3 regions of the Shewanella sp. 433 genome follow, and region 3 is predicted to be linked to each of the others. Evidence: predicted binding sites of a transcription regulator. Region 3 holds the regulator's gene; each other region holds the start of a gene.
What was found. The regulator sigma-54, encoded in region 3, starts transcription at its own class of promoters, with help from an activator protein. The targets are predictions, from matches to a motif close to GTTGGCACGNNNNTNGNNT.

Region 1 (6,596 bases), 750 kb from region 3:
TAAAGCTTACGTTAGGGCATAACGTCCACGACAACGAATAAAATTTTTAATGAGGTGATTTATGTCATTTAACATTGCATTGAGCGGTATCTCAGCAGCCCAAAAAGATCTTAATACCACGGCTAACAATATTGCCAACGTCAATACGGTTGGTTTTAAAGAGTCTCGCGCCGAATTTGCCGATGTGTATGCCAACTCGATTTTTGCTAACAGTAAAACCACAGTCGGTGGCGGTGTGACCACATCACAAGTGGCGCAGCAGTTCCACCAAGGCAGTATGCAGTTTACCAATAACGCGCTCGATATGGCGATTAATGGTGGTGGTTTTTTTGTGACCTCATCTGAATTGGGCTCGCAAGATATGTCTTATACCCGCGCGGGAGCGTTTAAAGTCGATGGTAATAACTATTTGGTTAATTCGTCAGGTAACTTCTTGCAGACATTTCCAGTCGATAAAGATGGCAATTCAACATCAGTGAGTTTAACCACGACTAAGCCAGTGCAAATTCCCGATACGGCAGGTCAACCACAAAAGACTAATGATGTGGGCATTCAGATGAACCTGAATGCCGCTGAAGATACGCTCGATCCAGCGAATTTCGATCCCACTAAGCCCGAGACCTTTAATAATTCGACATCTGTGACCATATATGACTCCTTAGGTGAGCCACAGATTTTAACCACTTACTTTGTTCGCCCGCCAGAAGCGGCGCACAATGGTGAGAGTAATTGGGTGGCGTTTTATGCCGTCGATGGTAAGCAGGTCGATATTGCAGGCCCAGTAGGGACTTATGGGCGAGATACCACTGGTGATGGTACTGCCGATGCGACAGGTAATGCCGAAAATGCCAGTGGTTGGAAAGGCTCTGTATTGTCTTTTAACGATACTGGCACCTATACCGGTAGCGACCCTGCCGTAGTACAGACCGAAGCGCTTGGTGTGGGCGGGGCTAATGTCTTAGGCCCGGGTACTGACGGCGCGCAAACCCTAACGCTTAACTTTAATAATCCGACGCAATATTCATCAGCTTTTGAGGTGACTGAGCTCAGCCAAGATGGCACCACTGTTGGCCGCTTAACCAATGTAGAAGTGGGTGTCGATGGCTTGATTAATGCCAGTTACAGTAACGGCTCTACGGTAGCCTTAGCCCGCGTGGCGTTGGCCCGTTTTTCTAATGAGCAAGGCTTAACGCAGGTGGGTAATACGTCGTGGAAGGCTAGTTTAGATTCAGGCCCAGCGTTAGCCGGTGAGGCTAATAGCGGTACCTTTGGTGGACTTCGCTCATCAGCATTAGAGCAATCCAACGTTGATTTGACCACCGAGCTGGTTGATTTGATCTCTGCGCAGCGTAACTTCCAGGCTAACTCGCGTACTTTAGAGGTCAATAATACGTTGCAACAAACGGTACTCCAGATCCGTTAATGCTTGACTTAAGTGTGTTGCCGCAACGGCAACACACTGCCGCTTTTCGTTGAACTCCTCCTCTTTTCGTATTATTTATCTTCGCATCCCATTGATCTTCCATTCTCATTGATTTTTGCTATTGGCACGATGCTTGCTTTGTACTGTGATACGACAGTTTTAGTTGAAACATTGACGGAGCAGCAAGTGGATAAATTACTTTATGTCGCCATGAGTGGCGCCAAGCAGAATATGAATTCGCTGGCGGTACGTGCGAACAACCTTGCTAATGCCAATACCGATGGTTTTAAGTCAGACTTAGAACAATCTCGCTCTATGCAAGCCTTTGGTGAAGGTTTGCCGACACGGGTGTTTTCGATGACAGAAAGCCCATCGGCTAACTTTGCCAGCGGACCGCTAAAAACCACAGGCCGCGATCTGGATATTGCCGTTAAAGGCGATGGTTGGATTGCCGTGCAGAGTGCCGACGGTGGCGAAGCCTATACCCGCTCAGGCAGCTTAAGCATAGATAACACCGGCTTGCTGCGAAACGACCGTGGTAATCCCATTATGGGGGATGCCGGTCCCATCGTATTACCTCTGCCTATCGAAAAAATAGAAATTGCCCAAGATGGCATTATTTCGGTGCGCCCTTTAGGGGCGACAGCGGAAGTGATTGAAGAGGTTGGCCGGATCAAGCTCGTTAACCCAGGTAACCAAAATTTAATGCGCGGAGAAGATGGCCTGTTCCGTCAAATCTCTGGCGAAATCGCACCTGCCAATGCGCAGGTGTTTGTAGAGAGTGGCGCCGTTGAGGGCAGCAATGTGAATGCTGTCGATGAAATGGTGTCGTTAATCGATTTGCAGCGTCAGTTTGAGATGCAGGTCAAGATGATGAAAACGGCCGAAGAGATGGATCAAGCCTCTTCGACATTAATGCGCATTAGTTAGGAGATAGATTATGCATCCCGCGTTATGGATCAGTAAAACAGGCTTAGATGCTCAGCAAACCGATATTTCGGTTATCTCTAACAACGTGGCTAATGCGAGCACCATTGGCTACAAGAAAAGCCGCGCCGTATTTGAAGACTTGCTTTATCAAACGGTTAACCAAGCTGGTGGCATCAGTGCCTCTAACACCAAATTGCCCAATGGCCTGAATATCGGTGCGGGTACCAAAGTGGTGGCGACGCAAAAGATGTTCACCCAAGGCAACATGTTAACCACGGATAACTCACTCGATTTAATGATTGAAGGCCCCGGCTTTTTTGAAGTGCAGATGCCAGATGGCACCGCGGCCTATACACGTAATGGCCAGTTCACCCTAGATGATACTGGTCAAATCGTTACCCCTGGCTCAGGTTATGTGTTGCAGCCAGCGATTACCATTCCTGATGACGCCACCAGTATCACAGTGTCGGCAGAAGGGGAGGTCTCGGTAAAAACTCCGGGGGCGGCCGAAAACCAAGTGGTGGGCCAGTTAGCCATGTCCGACTTTATTAACCCAAGTGGGTTAGATCCTATGGGGCAAAACCTCTACACCGAAACTGGCGCGAGCGGTGCACCGATTCAAGGAACGGCCTCTTTAGATGGCATGGGCGCGATTCGTCAAGGTGCATTGGAGACCTCTAACGTCAATGTAACCGAAGAGCTGGTTAACTTGATTGAGAGTCAGCGAATTTACGAGATGAACTCCAAAGTGATCTCAGCCGTCGATCAGATGTTGTCTTACGTTAACCAGAATTTGTAGAGGCTTAATATGACTAAGTATCTCATGCTGGTGGCAGCCATCGCCTTAGCGGGGTGTAGCTCGACTAGCAATAATAAGCCGATTGCTGATGACCCTTATTATGCGCCCGTTTACCCAGAAGCCCCGCCAACCAAGGTGGTGGCAACGGGATCTATGTATCAAGACAGTCAGGCATCGGGATTGTATTCCGATATCAAGGCGTTAAAAGTGGGCGACATCATCACGGTGATTTTGCAAGAGTCGACCCAAGCGTCCAAGAGCGCTAATAATGAGATTAAAAAAGGCTCAGATCTTAGTCTTGACCCCATTTATGCGGGTGGCGGCAATGTCACCATCAAAGGCGTACCTATCGATTTACGTTATAAAGACAGCTTTAACACCAAGCGAGAGTCAGACGCCGATCAGAGCAATAGCCTGTCAGGCAGTATCTCGGCCAATGTGATGCAGGTGCTCAATAATGGCAACCTAGTGATCCGCGGTGAGAAATGGATCACCATCAATAACGGCGATGAATTTGTGCGGGTGACCGGCATTGTACGTTCGCAAGATATTCGTCCCGACAACACCATTGACTCGCAACGCGTTGCTAATGCGCGCATTCAATACAGTGGGACAGGCACCTTTGCCGATGCACAAAAAGTGGGTTGGTTAGGGAAATTTTTCATGAGTGATTGGTGGCCTTTTTAGGAAGTAATATCATGAAAGTTAAAATTATTTTACTTTGTGCTCTGACCCTGTTTTCTTCAATAAGCTTTGCCCAGCGCATTAAAGACATTGCCAATGTGCAAGGGGTGAGAAATAACCAACTCATTGGTTATGGTCTCGTGGTGGGTTTGCCCGGTACCGGTGAAAAGACCCGTTATACCGAGCAGACATTTAAAACCATGCTGAAAAATTTCGGTATCAATCTACCGGATAACTTTCGACCCAAGATTAAAAACGTCGCGGTGGTTGCCGTGCACGCCAATATGCCGCCTTTTATTAAACCGGGGCAAACCTTAGATGTTACGGTATCGAGCTTAGGTGAAGCCAAAAGCCTGCGCGGCGGCACCTTAATACAAACCTTTCTAAAAGGGGTCGATGGTAATGTTTACGCCATCGCTCAAGGCAGTATGGTGGTCAGTGGCTTTAGTGCCGAAGGGCTCGATGGTTCAAAAGTCATCCAAAATACTCCTACCGTGGGTCGTATTCCCAACGGCGCGATTGTTGAGCGCACGGTAGCGACGCCATTTTCAACTGGCGATCACCTGACGTTTAACTTACGCCGCGCTGATTTCTCAACGGCTAAACGCTTAGCCGATGCTATTAATGGTTTGCTTGGCCCAGGTATGGCCCGAGCGCTTGATGCCGCTTCTGTGCAAGTGAGTGCACCGCGTGATGTATCGCAAAGGGTGTCATTTTTAGCCACGCTGGAAAATATCGACGTTGAGCCCGCATCTGAGTCGGCCAAGGTTATCGTTAATTCTCGTACTGGCACCATAGTTGTGGGAGCTGACGTGCGTTTGCTGCCAGCGGCAGTCACCCACGGTGGTTTGACGGTCACTATTGCTGAGGCGACCCAAGTGTCACAGCCCAACCCCTTAGCGGGTGGCGATACTGTGGTAACCAGTAACAGCACTATCGATGTGTCTGAAGAAGATAACCGTATGTTTTTGTTTAATCCAGGTACCACCCTCGATGAACTCGTTAGGGCGGTTAATTTGGTTGGCGCGGCGCCATCGGATGTTCTGGCAATTCTCGAAGCGTTAAAAGTGGCAGGCGCTTTGCATGGAGAGCTTATCATCATCTAATTTTTGTCGGGTTGACTATGGAAAAGCTGTCACATTCATCGCACTTTATGGACATCGGGGGGCTAGACTCCCTGCGTGCCAAAGCACAAAAAGATGATAAGTCAGCTCTTAAGGAAGTGGCGCAGCAATTTGAGGGGATCTTCGTGCAAATGCTGATGCAGAGCATGCGCGACGCCAATGCTGTGTTTGAGTCCGACAGCCCGATGAACAGCCAATACACTAAGTTTTACGAGCAGATGCACGATCAGCAGATGTCGGTTAATCTCTCCGACAAAGGCATGTTAGGCCTAGCCGACTTGATGGTGCAGCAGCTCGATCCTACGGCCACAGCCTTTACCCCAGCGTCAGTGTTACGTGGCGGCATGCAGCAGCCTACCTCATCTAGCGTCAATATGACGGCGCAGCATTTAAGCCAATCTAAGGTTTCAGCGACTCAAACTCCCTCTTTACCTGAGGCGATCGACGAGGTCGTCAGCGGCAAAGTGTTGCCATCGGCCGCGCCCATAAATGGTTTCAGTAGCCGTGAAGAGTTTGTTAGCGCGTTATATCCCCATGCTAAGGCCGCAGCACAATCCCTTGGCACCACGCCAGAGGTGCTCATTGCCCAGTCGGCGCTCGAAACCGGTTGGGGACAAAAAATGGTGCGCACCACACAGGGTGAGCCCAGTCATAACCTATTTAATATTAAGGCCGACAAGCGCTGGCAAGGCGACAAAGCGGGCGTGAGCACCTTGGAGTTTGAACAAGGTGTGGCGGTGAAGCAACGAGCCGATTTTCGCGTATATGACGGCATAAAGCAGAGTTTCGATGACTTTGTGTCATTTATCTCTGAAGGGCCACGTTATCAAGCGGCCATGGAGAAGGCGGCCGATCCTGCTGCGTTTGTACAAGCCCTGCAAGATGCCGGTTATGCAACCGATCCACATTACGCCGACAAAGTGATCAAGGTGATGCAATCGGTAACCAAAGGGCTGGGTTCAGCCATATCGGGAGTAACACCATGAGTCAAATTACCATCGCCCGCCCTGTAGGAGGGATTTTTTAATGTCATTGGACTTACTTAATATTGCTCGTACGGGCGTGCTGGCATCGCAGTCACAATTGGCGATAACCAGTAATAACATCGCTAATGCCAACACTCAAGGCTACCACCGTCAAGTGGCCGAGCAGTCGAGCCTCGAGTCGCAGCGCTTAGGCAACAGTTTTTTTGGTGCGGGTACCTATGTGAGCGATGTTAAGCGTATTTATAACGATTACGCTGCACGCGAACTGCGTATTGGGCAAACAGCGGTGAGTCAGGCGCAGACCACGCAGATCAAAATGGGCGAGCTTGACCAACTGTTTTCGCAGATCGGCAAATCGGTGCCGCAAGGTTTAAATGACCTGTTTGCTGGGCTAAACAGCTTGAGCGATCTTCCCGATGATTTAGGCATTCGAGGTGGCGTACTTGGGAATGCCGAACAGCTGGCTAATGCATTAAACCAGATGAACTCGCACCTTAATGGTCAAATGCAGCAGACTAACGATCAAATCGTGGCGATCACCGACAGAATTAATGCTATCGGCAAGGAGCTTGGGCATATCAACCAAGAGTTGATGAAGTCTCAAGGGGCCGACATGCAGCTGCTTGATCAACAAGATGCCTTAATCCAAG
Region 2 (6,596 bases), 1.3 Mb from region 3:
AAAATGCGATTAATAACATCAGGCTTAAGCCGATAATTTGGCTTGCGGCCAGCAGGCGTAATTTAAAGGCGGCGTGTTTTTCGGTTTCCAGTACCAGCAAATCTATGGTGTCGACAAAATCACTGAGTGCGGCGGCATATTGGCGTGAATTTTCGGTTTCGATAAAACGTTTCATCACCTGCCACTTTTGGATAACCAGTTGGTATTGCTCACCCAAGGCAGCAGGACTTATCCAACTTAGGGAGCGTTTTAACGCATCTGAATAGAGGGTGGCTTCAAACTCGGCCACTTTCTCATCGGCATCTTCACTGCCAGAGTTAGCATAAAACATCAGCCGATAGCTTTGCATTCGTAGCGAGCCGGAGGCGTTAATCGCCCGCGCATCGCCTAAGCTGTAGGCTAAATTGGCAATAGCAAAGGTGGCCAAGCCGCTCGACAGTAAAATAAAGGTCAGCATAAGTGCAAAAATAGTGGCGGTGAGACTGCCTTTTTTCATCAGGGAACCGTCGCTTAAAATCGAAGAAGAGGATGACTAGTAAGGCGAGTATTATTAATGAGTCATCAGTATAAAAGTTAACATATTAGCTAAAGTGTGAGATACAACACATTTACATTATGATCTAGCTCAAGATTCATCCCAGTTACCCCATAAGAGGTATATTTAAAAATCAGCTTAAAGGCTAACTTTGGCCATGGAGATATTGTGGTTATTGCAGATAACTATGAATAATACGGAGATGAGATGGTGAAAAATTTAACAAAAAAAACCTTTGCACTAAGCGCGTTAGTTGCAGCGAGCTTAATGACAAGTGGCGTGATGGCCAGTGACAAAACTGAGCCACGTAATGAAGTGTATAAAGACAAATTTGCGAAGCAATATAACAGCTGGCATGAGACCGCTGAAAGCAAAGATGTTGTCGATATGTTAGAACAAGTACCCAGTTTAGTGGTATTGTGGGCGGGTTATGGCTTTGCCAAAGATTACAATGCACCTCGTGGTCATATGTATGCGGTAACCGATGTGCGTAATACCTTACGTACCGGTGCGCCTAAGTCTGCTGAAGATGGTCCAATGCCGATGGCGTGTTGGTCATGTAAGAGCCCAGATGTGCCTCGTATGATTGAAGAGCAAGGCGAAGATGGCTATTTCGCCGGTAAGTGGTACAAAGGTGGTGCAGAGATAGTCAATACTATCGGTTGTTCCGATTGTCATGAGAAAGGCTCGGCTAAGTTACGCCTGTCTCGTCCGTTTGCCGAACGTGCCATGAACACCCTAGGTACCCCGTTCGATAAAGCGTCTAAAAAAGATAAGCAATCTATGGTGTGTGGTCAGTGCCACGTAGAGTACTACTTCGAAAAAACACAAGATCGCAAAGGCTTTGTTAAGTTCCCATGGGATATGGGCACCACAGTTGAGCAGATGGAAGTCTACTACGACAGTATGGACTTTACCGATTGGACCCATGCCCTATCGAAAACTCCTATGCTTAAAGCCCAGCACCCAGGTTATGAAACTTGGCAGCTTGGTGTACACGGCAAAAACAATGTGACCTGTACCGATTGTCACATGCCTAAGGTTACTAATGCCGAAGGCCGTAAGTTTACCGACCATAAAGTGGGTAATCCATTTGATCGCTTCGAAGAAACCTGTGGCACCTGTCATAGCCAAAGCAAAGAGTTCATGGTTAACCTAACCGAAGAACGTAAAGTGAAAGTGGCCGATTTAAAGGCGCGTGCTGAAGCTCAGTTGGTTAGAGCTCACTTTGAAGCCAAAGCGGCGTGGGACGCTGGTGCTAGCGAGACTGAAATGAAGCCTATCTTAATGGATATCCGTCATTCACAGTGGCGCTGGGATTATGCCACAGCCTCTCATGGGGTGGCGGCTCATGCACCGGATGAAGCCTTACGTGTATTAGGTACCGCAGTTGATAAAGCCGCCGATGCCCGTATTAAACTGGCACAGTTATTAGCGGTGAAAGGGGTTAAGCAGCCGATTGCGATCCCTGATGTATCGACTAAAGCCAAAGCCCAAGCGGCGCTCGGTATGGACATGAAAAAGATGAACGCCGACAAGGAAGAGTTCAAGAAAACCGTACTGCCTAAGTGGGACGCCGAAGCTAAGCAGCGTGAAGCAACGTACTAAGCAAGTGATATAGCCAAGCCGTGAGTGAGCCTTTGCGTCAGTAAGCCAGTAGTGCTTCTCTAACGGTTTGTTTTAAGTCATCACACTAAAAAGCCCTGGTATTTAACCAGGGCTTTTTGTCATATTCTGTCCGTTGCCAAGATAGGCCTGTCCCTTGAGTACAAACTATTTAATCATCTTTAGTAGGGCCCTAAAGCGCTCGCCGCTGGCTTCGCGCTGCAGTTCAAACAGTAAAGACTCACAGTTGGTCACCTTCGCGCCATACTGAGTCATCATCTGAATGCCCAGCTGCTTATTTTCAGCACTGCGTGACGATACCGCATCGGCAACAACGTTCACCTGATAACCATTATCGAGCAGACTGCGACAGGTTTGATAGACACAGATATGGGTTTCAATGCCCGCCATGAGCACTTGTTTGCGCTTGGTGCCTTCCATTGCGTGGCGAAAGGCCTCGGTATACCAAGCACTAAAATGGGCTTTGACGATTGGCTGGTGGTGCGGGGCCAGCAGGGCCTGTAATGCTGGACTCGTGCTGCCGAGTTTCTCGGGTAGCTGCTCTAGCCAGACAATGGGGATGTCAAACAGCTCTGCCGCTTTGATCAAGGTGGTCAGCTTGTGCTCTAAGGTATCGGCTTGATGCATCATCTGGGCAAGCTTGCCCTGCACATCGACAATCAATAACACACACTCCTGTGGTTCTAACATAGTCATCTCCTCCCATGGTTGGTTTTCTATCATACCTAGGATAACGCCATAACCAATCGGTCATAAGTCGAATACCTGAACGCTTGTTTTTTGTGCACTGGTGGGGTGCTCGCACCAAAATGGTGCGATAGCGGGTAGGCTGTATCAATCCGTAAAGTTTAAATTACTGATTATAAGTGATTTTTATTGTTGGCCTGATGCTTGAATTGTTTATTGTATCACCACATTACAATCACGAGCCGGAGGCTGGAATGAAACTAATCAGTGCAATTATCAAACCCTTTAAATTGGATGATGTGCGAGAAGCTATCGCTGGTATGGGGATAGAGGGCATGACAGTCACCGAGGTGAAAGGGTTTGGGCGCCAAAAAGGCCATACCGAACTCTATCGTGGCGCCGAATATCAAGTCGATTTTTTACCTAAGGTTAGACTCGATATCGCCACTAAGTCGGAAAATGTAGACCACTTGATTGAATCTATCGTGGCGGCAGCGCGAACGGGCAAGATAGGTGACGGCAAAATTTTTGTGACAGATCTAGATCAGGTTATCCGTATTCGTACGGGCGAACTCGATAACGAAGCACTGTAAGGGGATAAGACAATGGAAGAACTAAAGGCATTAGGTACCACTGTGACCGAGTTGCGATTCGCACTAGACACATTTTACTTTCTGATTTCGGGTGCTCTGGTGATGTGGATGGCGGCCGGTTTTGCCATGCTAGAAGCGGGTTTAGTGCGCTCTAAAAATACCACCGAGATATTAACCAAAAACGTCTGTTTGTACTCTATAGCCTGCATCATGTACTTAATTGTGGGTTACAACATTATGTACGTCGATAACACTGAAGGCGGCTGGCTGCCCTCGTTAGGTGGACTCATTGGCGTACAAGCGGGCGATGCAGACCATGCCTTAGAATCAGATTTCTTCTTCCAAGTGGTGTTTGTGGCGACAGCCATGTCTATCGTCTCGGGGGCGGTCGCTGAGCGGATGAAGCTTTGGTCTTTTTTACTCTTCTCTGTGGTGATGACGGCGGTTATCTATCCCATCGAAGGTTACTGGACATGGGGCGGTGGCTTCCTGTCTGAAGCGGGCTTTGTCGACTTTGCTGGCAGCGGTATTGTGCATATGGCTGGCGCGACGGCAGCTATTTCTGGGGTGTTACTGCTCGGTGCACGTAAAGGTAAATATGGCCCTAACGGTCAGGTTAACCCAATCCCTGGATCTAACTTACCCATGGCAACCTTAGGTATGTTTGTGTTGTGGATGGGCTGGTTTGGTTTTAATGGCGGCTCACAGTTATTAGTATCGGACATGGAGAACGCCTCGGCGGTGGCCAAGATTTTTGTAAACACCAACTCGGCTGCCGCGAGCGGTGCCGTTGCTGCGCTCATCGTGTGTAAGATGGTGTGGGGTAAGGCCGATTTAACCATGATCCTTAACGGCGCCTTGGCCGGCCTAGTTGCCATCACCGCCGATCCCTTATCGCCTTCGTTGCTATTAGCCGGTGCTATCGGTATGTTTGCCGGTGGCATAGTGGTCTTCTCTATTGTGATGTTTGATCGCATTAAGATAGACGATCCCGTGGGCGCAATCTCGGTGCACGGTGTGGCTGGCTTATTTGGTTTACTCTTGGTGCCGCTATCGAATGCCGATGCGACCATCACAGGCCAGTTACTTGGGGCAGCAGTGATTTTCGCTTGGGTATTTAGTAGCTCGTTTGTGGTCTGGTACGTACTCAAAGTGACCATGGGGATCCGAGTGACTGAAGAGGAAGAGTACAATGGTATGGATGCATCAGATTGTGGTATCGATGCCTATCCTGAGTTTGTCTCGCTCAAGAGTGCTAACTAATCTTCATCAGCACAGAAGATGAGCTTACGGGGGCCGTTACAGTAGTGCAACGGCCCCGATTTTTTGTATGATGTGAACACACTCTAGGTGTCTATTGCGTCATACTGTCTATGGCCATGGCGAGTTAATTGCGAGGAACACCATGAACATTGTGCGAGTCAGTCTCTACGGCCTCTACCTAAGTCTGCTGTCTATCGGCTACGTGTCTATCAGTGCTAGTCACGCTGGCGAAGTCGTCGTGCGTAAGTCCAGTGAGCCTTTCGATGCATTTGCGGTGCGAGACCAAGTGTTGCAAGACCATCAATGGCGAGAGGCGCTGCGAATGCAGCAACAGCTTACGATTTTACGCGCCTTGCCACTGGACTGCATACTGGTGCCAACGCCTTATCGCTACTTTCATTGCGGCGCCCATTTCTATCGGCCTTATCGTGATGGCGAGTCCAATGATGAGCTTTATATTGAGATTGATCCACCAGAGCCTACTCCAAACTAATATTTTGTAACGCTTTGGCGCGGCAAAAGGGCATGCTCTCACTTATGCTAAATGATATGGCGTACTGATTGAGACGGGTTTTATGCGACAGTTACTTTGGCTTGCGTCGATGATGATGTTACTGCAAGGATGTGCCTCAACCCCCACAATTCGCTCGGTTGATAACATTGAGCAATACTTTTTAGACAGCCAATTTAAGCCTGTTGCTTTGCCTGTGTTGCCAGCCCAGCTGTTTGCCTTATCTCCCCAGACCATTCAAGTGTTGCAGCAGGCCTACCAAAGCAGTCAAACCTCACGCACTGCAATCATGCCCCATCGTTGGTTAGCCAACTATATCAGTGCCAGCCAAGGCGGTTTTAGCTATCAAGATAATATAACGCGCATTCCCCAGCAGACCTTTGATGACAGAGCGGGAAATTGTATGTCGCTGGTGTTGCTCACCGCCGCCATGGCTGATGCCCTAAGCGTGGCGGTTGAATTTCAGCAGATAGCAGTGCCACCCGTGTGGGACAAGCAAGGCCAGTTTTATCTCATTAATGGCCACATCAATTTACGCTTATTGCCACAAGCTACCGAGGATACCGTGCTGGTGGCCAGTCAGGAGATACAGGTCGACTTTTTACCCGAACGAACCATGCGCAGTTATGGCAAAATCCGTATCGACAAAATCACTGTGATGGCCATGTTTTATAACAATATCGCGGCCGAATCTTTAGTGGCCGGAGATTATGATTTAGCTTACCAATACAGTAAGCAGAGCTTGCGTTTGCGCGCCGACTTTACCCCGGCACTTAATACCTTGGCGATTTTATATCGCTATAAAGGATTAGATGATGCCGCTGAAACCCTATACAAGTTGGCGTTAAGCCTTAATGAAGACGACATGAACGCCCTGTACAATTATGCCTTGTTGCTGGAGAGCCAGCAGCGTTTAGCCGAGTGGGCGAAGCTGCATAAAATTCTCGAGTTGGCCCGCATCGGCAATCCCTATTATTACTATGATATGGGTCAGCAGGCCTATATCGAGCATGAGTACCAAAGGGCATTAACTTGGTATAAACGCGCCGTTGAGAAAGCCGATTATCGTCATGAATTTTATTTTGGATTATCACGTGTCTATTGGGTGACAGGCGATACACGTAATGCACGGAAAAATTTAGAAAAAGCCCTCTCCTTGTCAACCGATGCGGCTAATCAAGGTCGTTATCAAGCTAAACTACAGGCGATGCAAAGCCATTAACTATTAGCGACTCAATATAAGATAAGCCACTCAATTTAGGCCATTACCGCCAAGCCTAAAAGGAGCGGCAAAGCGCAAACATTATCTGAGTGAGCCAGAGTACAAAAAAGGCTTCCTAAGAAGCCTTTTTTAGAGGAAATTCATTAAGCTAAGGCTTAT
Region 3 (6,596 bases):
GACCTCCAGTACCACTGCAACCCTAGTGATGGGCGATGCCCTTGCCGTGGCTCTATTGCAGGCTAGAGGCTTTACTAAAGATGATTTTGCGCTATCGCACCCCGGTGGCAGCTTAGGCCGTAAATTGCTACTAAGGGTCAGCGATGTGATGCACAAAGGCGATGAACTCCCCATAGTACCCCAACACATCTGCATTACCGACGCATTGTATGAGATCTCTAAAAAAGGCCTCGGCATGACCGCCGTGATCGATGACAATGGCGTATTGGTTGGCATCTTTACCGATGGCGATCTGCGCCGCGTGATCGATGCCGAAGTCGACCTTAGAAACACCTCCATCAGCCACGTTATGACCCAAGGCTGCGTGACCGTCAGCGACGGCATTTTAGCCGCTGAAGCGCTTAACATAATGGAAGAAAAGCAGATTAATGGCTTAATTGTGACTAACCTTCAACAGCAACCCATTGGCGCACTCAATATGCTCGATATGGTTAAAGCAGGAGTGATATAAGATGCCACATCAAGGTTTTTACGGCCCTATCGCTGACTCAGTCTGGCAAAAAGCTAAACAGATTAAACTACTGATTTGTGACGTAGACGGCGTGTTTTCTGACGGGCTGGTTTATATGAGTAACTCTGGCGACGAGCTAAAAACGTTCCATACTCGTGATGGCTATGGCGTTCGCTCGCTACTGACTAGCGATATTGCCGTGGCGATTATCACCGGACGTAAATCGAAAATTGTCGAAGACCGTATGACGGCCCTTGGCATTAGCCATATTTATCAAGGGGTCGACAACAAGCTCATCCCCTACCAAGAGCTTCTGGCACGCTATCAAGTCAGCCCACAACAGGTGGCCTATATTGGCGATGACATGGTCGACCTACCCGTAATGCAACAAGTCGGCTTGTCGGTGTGCGTCGCCGATGGTCACCCTTATGTTAAGCAGCATGCCGATATGGTCACCCATATTAATGGCGGCCATGGTGCGCTACGTGAATTAACCGACCTTATTTTGCTAAGCCAAGATAAGTTTGAATCGGCTCACGGTATGAGCATATGAATAGAGTCACCCTGGCGATTATCGCGTTTTTTGGTACCGCTTTAGTGCTCTATTGGCAGGTGCAGACTAAGCAAGGATCACAAGCGCTGTTGCTCGACGCGTCCGATCGTCCAGATTATGTGATTAACAACATTAATAGCGTGCAATACGACGAACAAGGCAAACTTAATAGCCGCGTCTCGGCTAGCCATATGGAACACTATGCCGAGCGTAATATGACCTATTTTACCCAGCCTACTTATCTGGTCTATCCCGATAACGGCGATGCTCAGTGGCGGTTGCGCTCGGCTCGGGGTACATTAGACAAAGACAGTGGCAAAGTCATCTTGGAAAATAATGTCATTATTGATGCCATTAGCCCTGAAGAGCCCATCCAAACCATAGAAACCAACTACATGGAATTGGACCTCAACACCATGATCATGACATCCGATCAAACCATTCGGATCACCGGTAACGATTTTTTGATTACCGGAAAAGGCTTATATGCCGACCTCAATGCACAAAAAGTACGACTGACGAGCCAGGTAGAAGGAACATATGAAACTAAATAATCTTATTCTTGCAGGCCTGTTAACCATGGTTAGCCTGCAGAGTGCGGCGAATGAAACCGACCTGCTGCAAGAGGTTAAGATTTCAGCCGCAAGCCAAGAAGCTGATATTAAAAATAATCAGATTATCTTCAATGGCCCAGTAGAGGTGACTCAAGGCTCCATTAAAATTTTAGCCGATGAATTACGCGCCTTTACCAAAGAAAATAGTAGCGGCAAAATCTTAGTGGCAAAGGGTAAGCCAGCCACTTATACACAGGTGATGGAAAATGGTCGTCCAGCGTCAGCCAGCGCCAATGAGATCCGCTATGAACTGTCGACCCGCACTCTAACCCTAATTGGTAATGCCACCCTCGAACAAGAAGGTAGCCAAGTCACAGGTAATCAAATTCGCTACAACATTGAGCAGCAACAGTTGATAGCCGAAAGTACGGGTAGCGATCGCGTTATCACCATCATTCAACCCGAAAGTTACCAAGACAACAGCAAAAGTCAGCCCCAAGAACAGCCCAAGCAGGAAAAGCAATGACAGAGATGACGCTAAAAGCGGTTAACTTAGCCAAAAGCTACAAAAGCCGCGCCGTGGTACAAGATGTCAGCTTAACCGTACGCACAGGGCAAATCGTCGGCTTGCTAGGGCCTAATGGCGCAGGTAAAACCACCACCTTTTACATGGTGGTCGGTCTAGTCCAGAGTGACAAGGGACGTATTTTTATTGACGATGACGATCTCACTTTAGATCCTATGCATTTGCGCGCCCGCAAAGGGATTGGCTATCTACCGCAAGAAGCCAGTATTTTTCGGAAATTATCGGTACGCGATAATATTATGGCGGTATTACAAACCCGACGCGAGCTCAGTAACGATGCGCGCGAAGAGGAGTTGGAGCACCTGCTAGAAGAGTTTCATATTACTCACATCCGCGATAGTCAGGGGATGGCACTGTCCGGTGGCGAACGTCGTCGCGTCGAAATCGCCCGAGCATTAGCCGCCAATCCTAAGTTTATTTTGCTTGATGAACCCTTCGCCGGGGTCGATCCCATTTCGGTTATCGACATCAAAAAGATTATTGAGCAACTGAAAAATCGTGGCCTTGGCGTACTGATCACCGACCACAACGTACGTGAAACATTGGATGTGTGTGAAAAAGCCTACATTGTCAGTCACGGTAATTTGATTGCCGAAGGAACACCCGATGAGATCTTAGATAACCAACAAGTTCGAGCGGTGTACTTAGGAGAACAATTCAAGCTATAGTTAACGTTATTAGCGCTCAAGGTAAAAGGCTAAACCGCTCTTACCTTGTTAAGTAGATCATTCGCCTTAGCGGTTTAATACCAGAGGCAGCTTTCTCACTTTAGAATTAGAAACAAGGGAATAGCAGTACGATGAAAGCGTCACTTCAGCTCAAAATGGGTCAGCATTTAACCATGACGCCCCAGTTGCAACAGGCCATTCGTCTGTTGCAACTCTCGTCATTGGAATTGCAGCAAGAGATCCAGCAAGCATTAGAGTCTAACCCTCTACTCGAGTTAGACGAGGAGCAAGAAGGCGCCAATATCGACTCAGAACAAGAGCGTAATGACAACTTCGACACCGATTACAATGAGCAACTGCAAGTCGACTCGAGTGAAGACAATTCAAGCTTAGAAACCTCCGATGCACTCAATCAAGACTCTATGCCCGATGAGCTTCCCGTCGACACCACATGGGATGAGGTCTATACCGCCTCACCCAACTCCAGCTCTGGTGCCATGCGCGACGATGACATGCCCTTTCAAGGGGAAACCAGCGAAGGCTTGTATGAACACCTCGAATGGCAAAAAAACCTCACGCCCTTTTCTGACAACGATCTTGCTATCGCCACCGCCATCATTGACGCCATAGACGAGCGCGGCTACTTGACGCAAACGTGCGACGATATTCTCGAAGCCATGGGCGATCCTGAAATCGAACTCGACGAAATTGAAGCGGTATTAAAACGGGTACAACATTTCGATCCTATCGGGATTGGTGCCAGAGACCTCAGCGAATGCCTGATGATCCAACTGGCCCAATACAACCCCGACACCCCGCATATCGACAACGCCAGACTCTTGATCCGTGATTACTTAGATCTTATCGCCGGACGAGACTTTCGCCTATTGATGCGTAAGACCAAGCTGAAAGAGGATGACCTGCGTGAGGCCATAGCGCTAATTCAAACCCTCAATCCGCGCCCGGGGCTGGCCATTACTGCCAGTCGCGACGAATACGTGATCCCCGATGTCACAGTTAGCAAGAAAAAAGGTCGCTGGGTGGTCGAGCTTAATCCCGATAGTATGCCTAAGATTAATGTAAACCAACATTATGCCTCGATGGCACGCAGCACCAAAAACCAAGCCGATGGCCAGTTTATTCGTGGTCACTTGCAAGAAGCTAAATGGTTTCTAAAAAGTTTAGAGAGCCGCAACGATACCTTGCTTAAGGTCACCAACTGCATTGTCGATTTCCAGCAAGGTTTTTTCGAGTTTGGTGAAGAAGCGATGAAACCTATGGTGCTTAATGATATTGCCGAAGCGGTCGAGATGCATGAATCGACCATCTCGCGGGTCACTACCCAAAAGTATATGCACACGCCAAGAGGGATTTTTGAGCTGAAATACTTTTTCTCCAGCCATGTCGGGACCGACGATGGTGGTGAATGCTCTTCTACTGCGATCCGCGCTTTTATTAAGAAGCTAGTCGCCGCAGAAAATCAAAAGAAACCCTTAAGTGACAGTAAGATGGCACAACTGCTGGCAGAGCAAGGTATCCAAGTCGCTCGACGCACGATTGCAAAATATCGTGAGGCGATGTTGATACCGCCGTCAAATCAACGTAAAAGCTTATAATCAACAACTGGAAACCGGAGGAATCACTTTATGCAAATAAATCTGACTGGGCACCACATCGAGATCACCCAATCTCTGCGCAACTATGTTGAAGAAAAGTTTACAAAGCTTGAACGGCATTTCGATCAGATCAATAATGTCCATGTGATATTAAATGTCGAAAAATTGATGCAAAAAGTTGAAGCAAAGTTACATCTCCGTGGTGGGGAAGTATTTGCAACATCAGAGCACGCGGACATGTATGCCGCGATAGATTCCCTGATCGATAAATTAGATCGTCAGGTCATTAAACACAAAGAGAAGCTAATAAAGCATTAACGATGGAACTTAGTACCATCCTGCGGCCGGAGTGCACAACCTGCGCCACTCCGGGCAGTAAGAAAAAGGTACTGGAACTTATCAGCGACTTGGCCGCTGTCCAGTACCCCACCCTTTCCTCTCAAGAGATTTTTGAAAGCCTTTTGGCGAGAGAGAAAATGGGCAGCACAGGTATAGGCAATGGTATCGCGATCCCTCACGGACGGCTGACGAATATTGAGAAGCCAGTCGCCGTATTGATTAAATGTGCTGAGCCAATCGCATTCGATGCAATTGATAATCAGCCCGTCGATATCCTCTTTGCATTATTGGTTCCTTCAGAGCAATGCGAACAGCACCTTAGCACCCTCGCCGCGATGGCAGAGAAATTAAGTGATAAAGCCATCATCAAACAGCTAAGAAAAACCCACGACGAGGCAGAATTGTATCAGGTGATCACCCAATGAAATTGGTAATGGTATCTGGGCGATCAGGCTCAGGAAAATCGGTAGTCCTTAGGGTACTGGAAGATCTGGGTTATTACTGTGTCGATAATCTGCCACTACAGATGATGGACTCACTGCTCAGTCAGCTCAAAGGTCGAAATGAACTCGTAGCCATAAGCGTCGATGTGCGCAACATGCCCAGCGAGGACATTCAGCTGGAGAAGCAGCTAGCTAATCTCCCTAAAGATACCGAAATACTGAGTTTCTTCTTAAACTCATCTGACGATGTGTTACTTAAACGCTACAGTGAAACCCGCAGGTTACATCCACTGTCACGCTCAAAAGCCTCTCTCAAAGAAGCCATTCAACTTGAAGGCAAAATGCTCGAGCCTATCTCTAAGATGGTCGATCACTACATCGACACCTCTACCCTTAACATCTATGATTTAAGCGATAAGGTACGCGAGATCTTACTAGGCACAGTAGACAAGGAGTTAGTGATTAACTTTGAGTCATTTGGCTTTAAATACGGTATGCCAAGTGAAGCAGACTTTATGTTTGACGTGCGTTTTCTGCCCAATCCCCACTGGGAAACGGAGTTACGCCCGCTGACGGGTCTCGACCAACCAGTGCAGCAGTTTTTAAGTCAGCAGCCGCTAGTAAATAAGTTTATTTGGCAGATAGAAAATCTATTCGAAACGTGGCTGCCACACCTTGAGCGCAATAACCGTAGCTACTTAACGATCGCCATTGGTTGTACCGGCGGCCAACATCGCTCGGTGTATGTGACCGATCAACTGGCCAAGCTGTTCAATAAAGGGAAACATAAGGTACAGGCGCGCCACAGAGAACTTCAGCATGAACAAGCTTGAACGCCAATTAACCATCTGCAACAAGCTGGGGTTGCATGCGCGAGCCGCCACCAAACTGGCGGTATTGGCCGCTCAGTTTGATGCCCAAGTCACCTTAATTCAAGGTGACAAGCAAGCTTCAGCCGCCAGTGTGCTTGGGCTATTAATGCTAGAAACCGGCTTTGGTAAAACTATTACCATCACCAGTGAAGGCCAAGATGCCCAAGCGGCACTCGATGCCATTAGCGCACTGATTGACGCAAAATTCGAAGAAGCCGTATAATCGCCCCACCTCGAGCCTAAACGGCTCATCTCATTCTATAATTATCCCGAGTTCAGGTTACTTAGCCAATAACCTATGTCGCCGCGCCATTTTTCCAAGGGGAAGTCATGCCGATCGAAGTGTTAGATAATGAAACTACAGATCAACGTTTACAGCAGCTGACGCAAGCCCTGAGCAGCGGTATGTTTGTCCATGTGCGTAGTATGCTGCACGACATGGCGGCCTCGGATA

Region 1: flgF (flagellar basal-body rod protein FlgF) is a predicted target of sigma-54. The motif match lies at 1,544-1,562, and genes of this name have one in related genera.
Region 2: AC5YB1_RS04920 (P-II family nitrogen regulator) is a predicted target of sigma-54. The motif match lies at 3,040-3,058, and genes of this name have one in related genera.

What each region holds. Positions count from the first base shown of each region.
Region 1 is NZ_CM181703.1:3,145,892-3,152,487, reverse strand. It holds gene flgE (flagellar hook protein FlgE) at 62-1,423, shown strand; gene flgF (flagellar basal-body rod protein FlgF) at 1,610-2,353, shown strand; gene flgG (flagellar basal-body rod protein FlgG) at 2,364-3,152, shown strand; gene flgH (flagellar basal body L-ring protein FlgH) at 3,162-3,839, shown strand; gene AC5YB1_RS13965 (flagellar basal body P-ring protein FlgI) at 3,851-4,942, shown strand; gene flgJ (flagellar assembly peptidoglycan hydrolase FlgJ) at 4,960-5,946, shown strand; gene flgK (flagellar hook-associated protein FlgK) at 5,987-6,596, shown strand, end outside.
Region 2 is NZ_CM181703.1:1,085,494-1,092,089, forward strand. It holds gene narQ (nitrate/nitrite two-component system sensor histidine kinase NarQ) at 1-496, opposite strand, end outside; gene nrfA (ammonia-forming nitrite reductase cytochrome c552 subunit) at 743-2,143, shown strand; gene AC5YB1_RS04915 (hydrolase) at 2,309-2,851, opposite strand; gene AC5YB1_RS04920 (P-II family nitrogen regulator) at 3,103-3,441, shown strand; gene AC5YB1_RS04925 (ammonium transporter) at 3,454-4,704, shown strand; gene AC5YB1_RS04930 (hypothetical protein) at 4,847-5,197, shown strand; gene AC5YB1_RS04935 (tetratricopeptide repeat protein) at 5,280-6,437, shown strand; gene AC5YB1_RS04940 (thiol:disulfide interchange protein DsbA/DsbL) at 6,593-6,596, opposite strand, start outside.
Region 3 is NZ_CM181703.1:3,892,453-3,899,048, forward strand. It holds gene AC5YB1_RS17200 (KpsF/GutQ family sugar-phosphate isomerase) at 1-511, shown strand, start outside; gene kdsC (3-deoxy-manno-octulosonate-8-phosphatase KdsC) at 513-1,064, shown strand; gene lptC (LPS export ABC transporter periplasmic protein LptC) at 1,061-1,618, shown strand; gene lptA (lipopolysaccharide transport periplasmic protein LptA) at 1,605-2,144, shown strand; gene lptB (LPS export ABC transporter ATP-binding protein) at 2,141-2,872, shown strand; gene AC5YB1_RS17225 (RNA polymerase factor sigma-54) at 3,004-4,488, shown strand; gene hpf (ribosome hibernation promoting factor) at 4,519-4,806, shown strand; gene ptsN (PTS IIA-like nitrogen regulatory protein PtsN) at 4,809-5,252, shown strand; gene rapZ (RNase adapter RapZ) at 5,249-6,103, shown strand; gene AC5YB1_RS17245 (HPr family phosphocarrier protein) at 6,090-6,365, shown strand; gene mgtE (magnesium transporter) at 6,473-6,596, shown strand, end outside.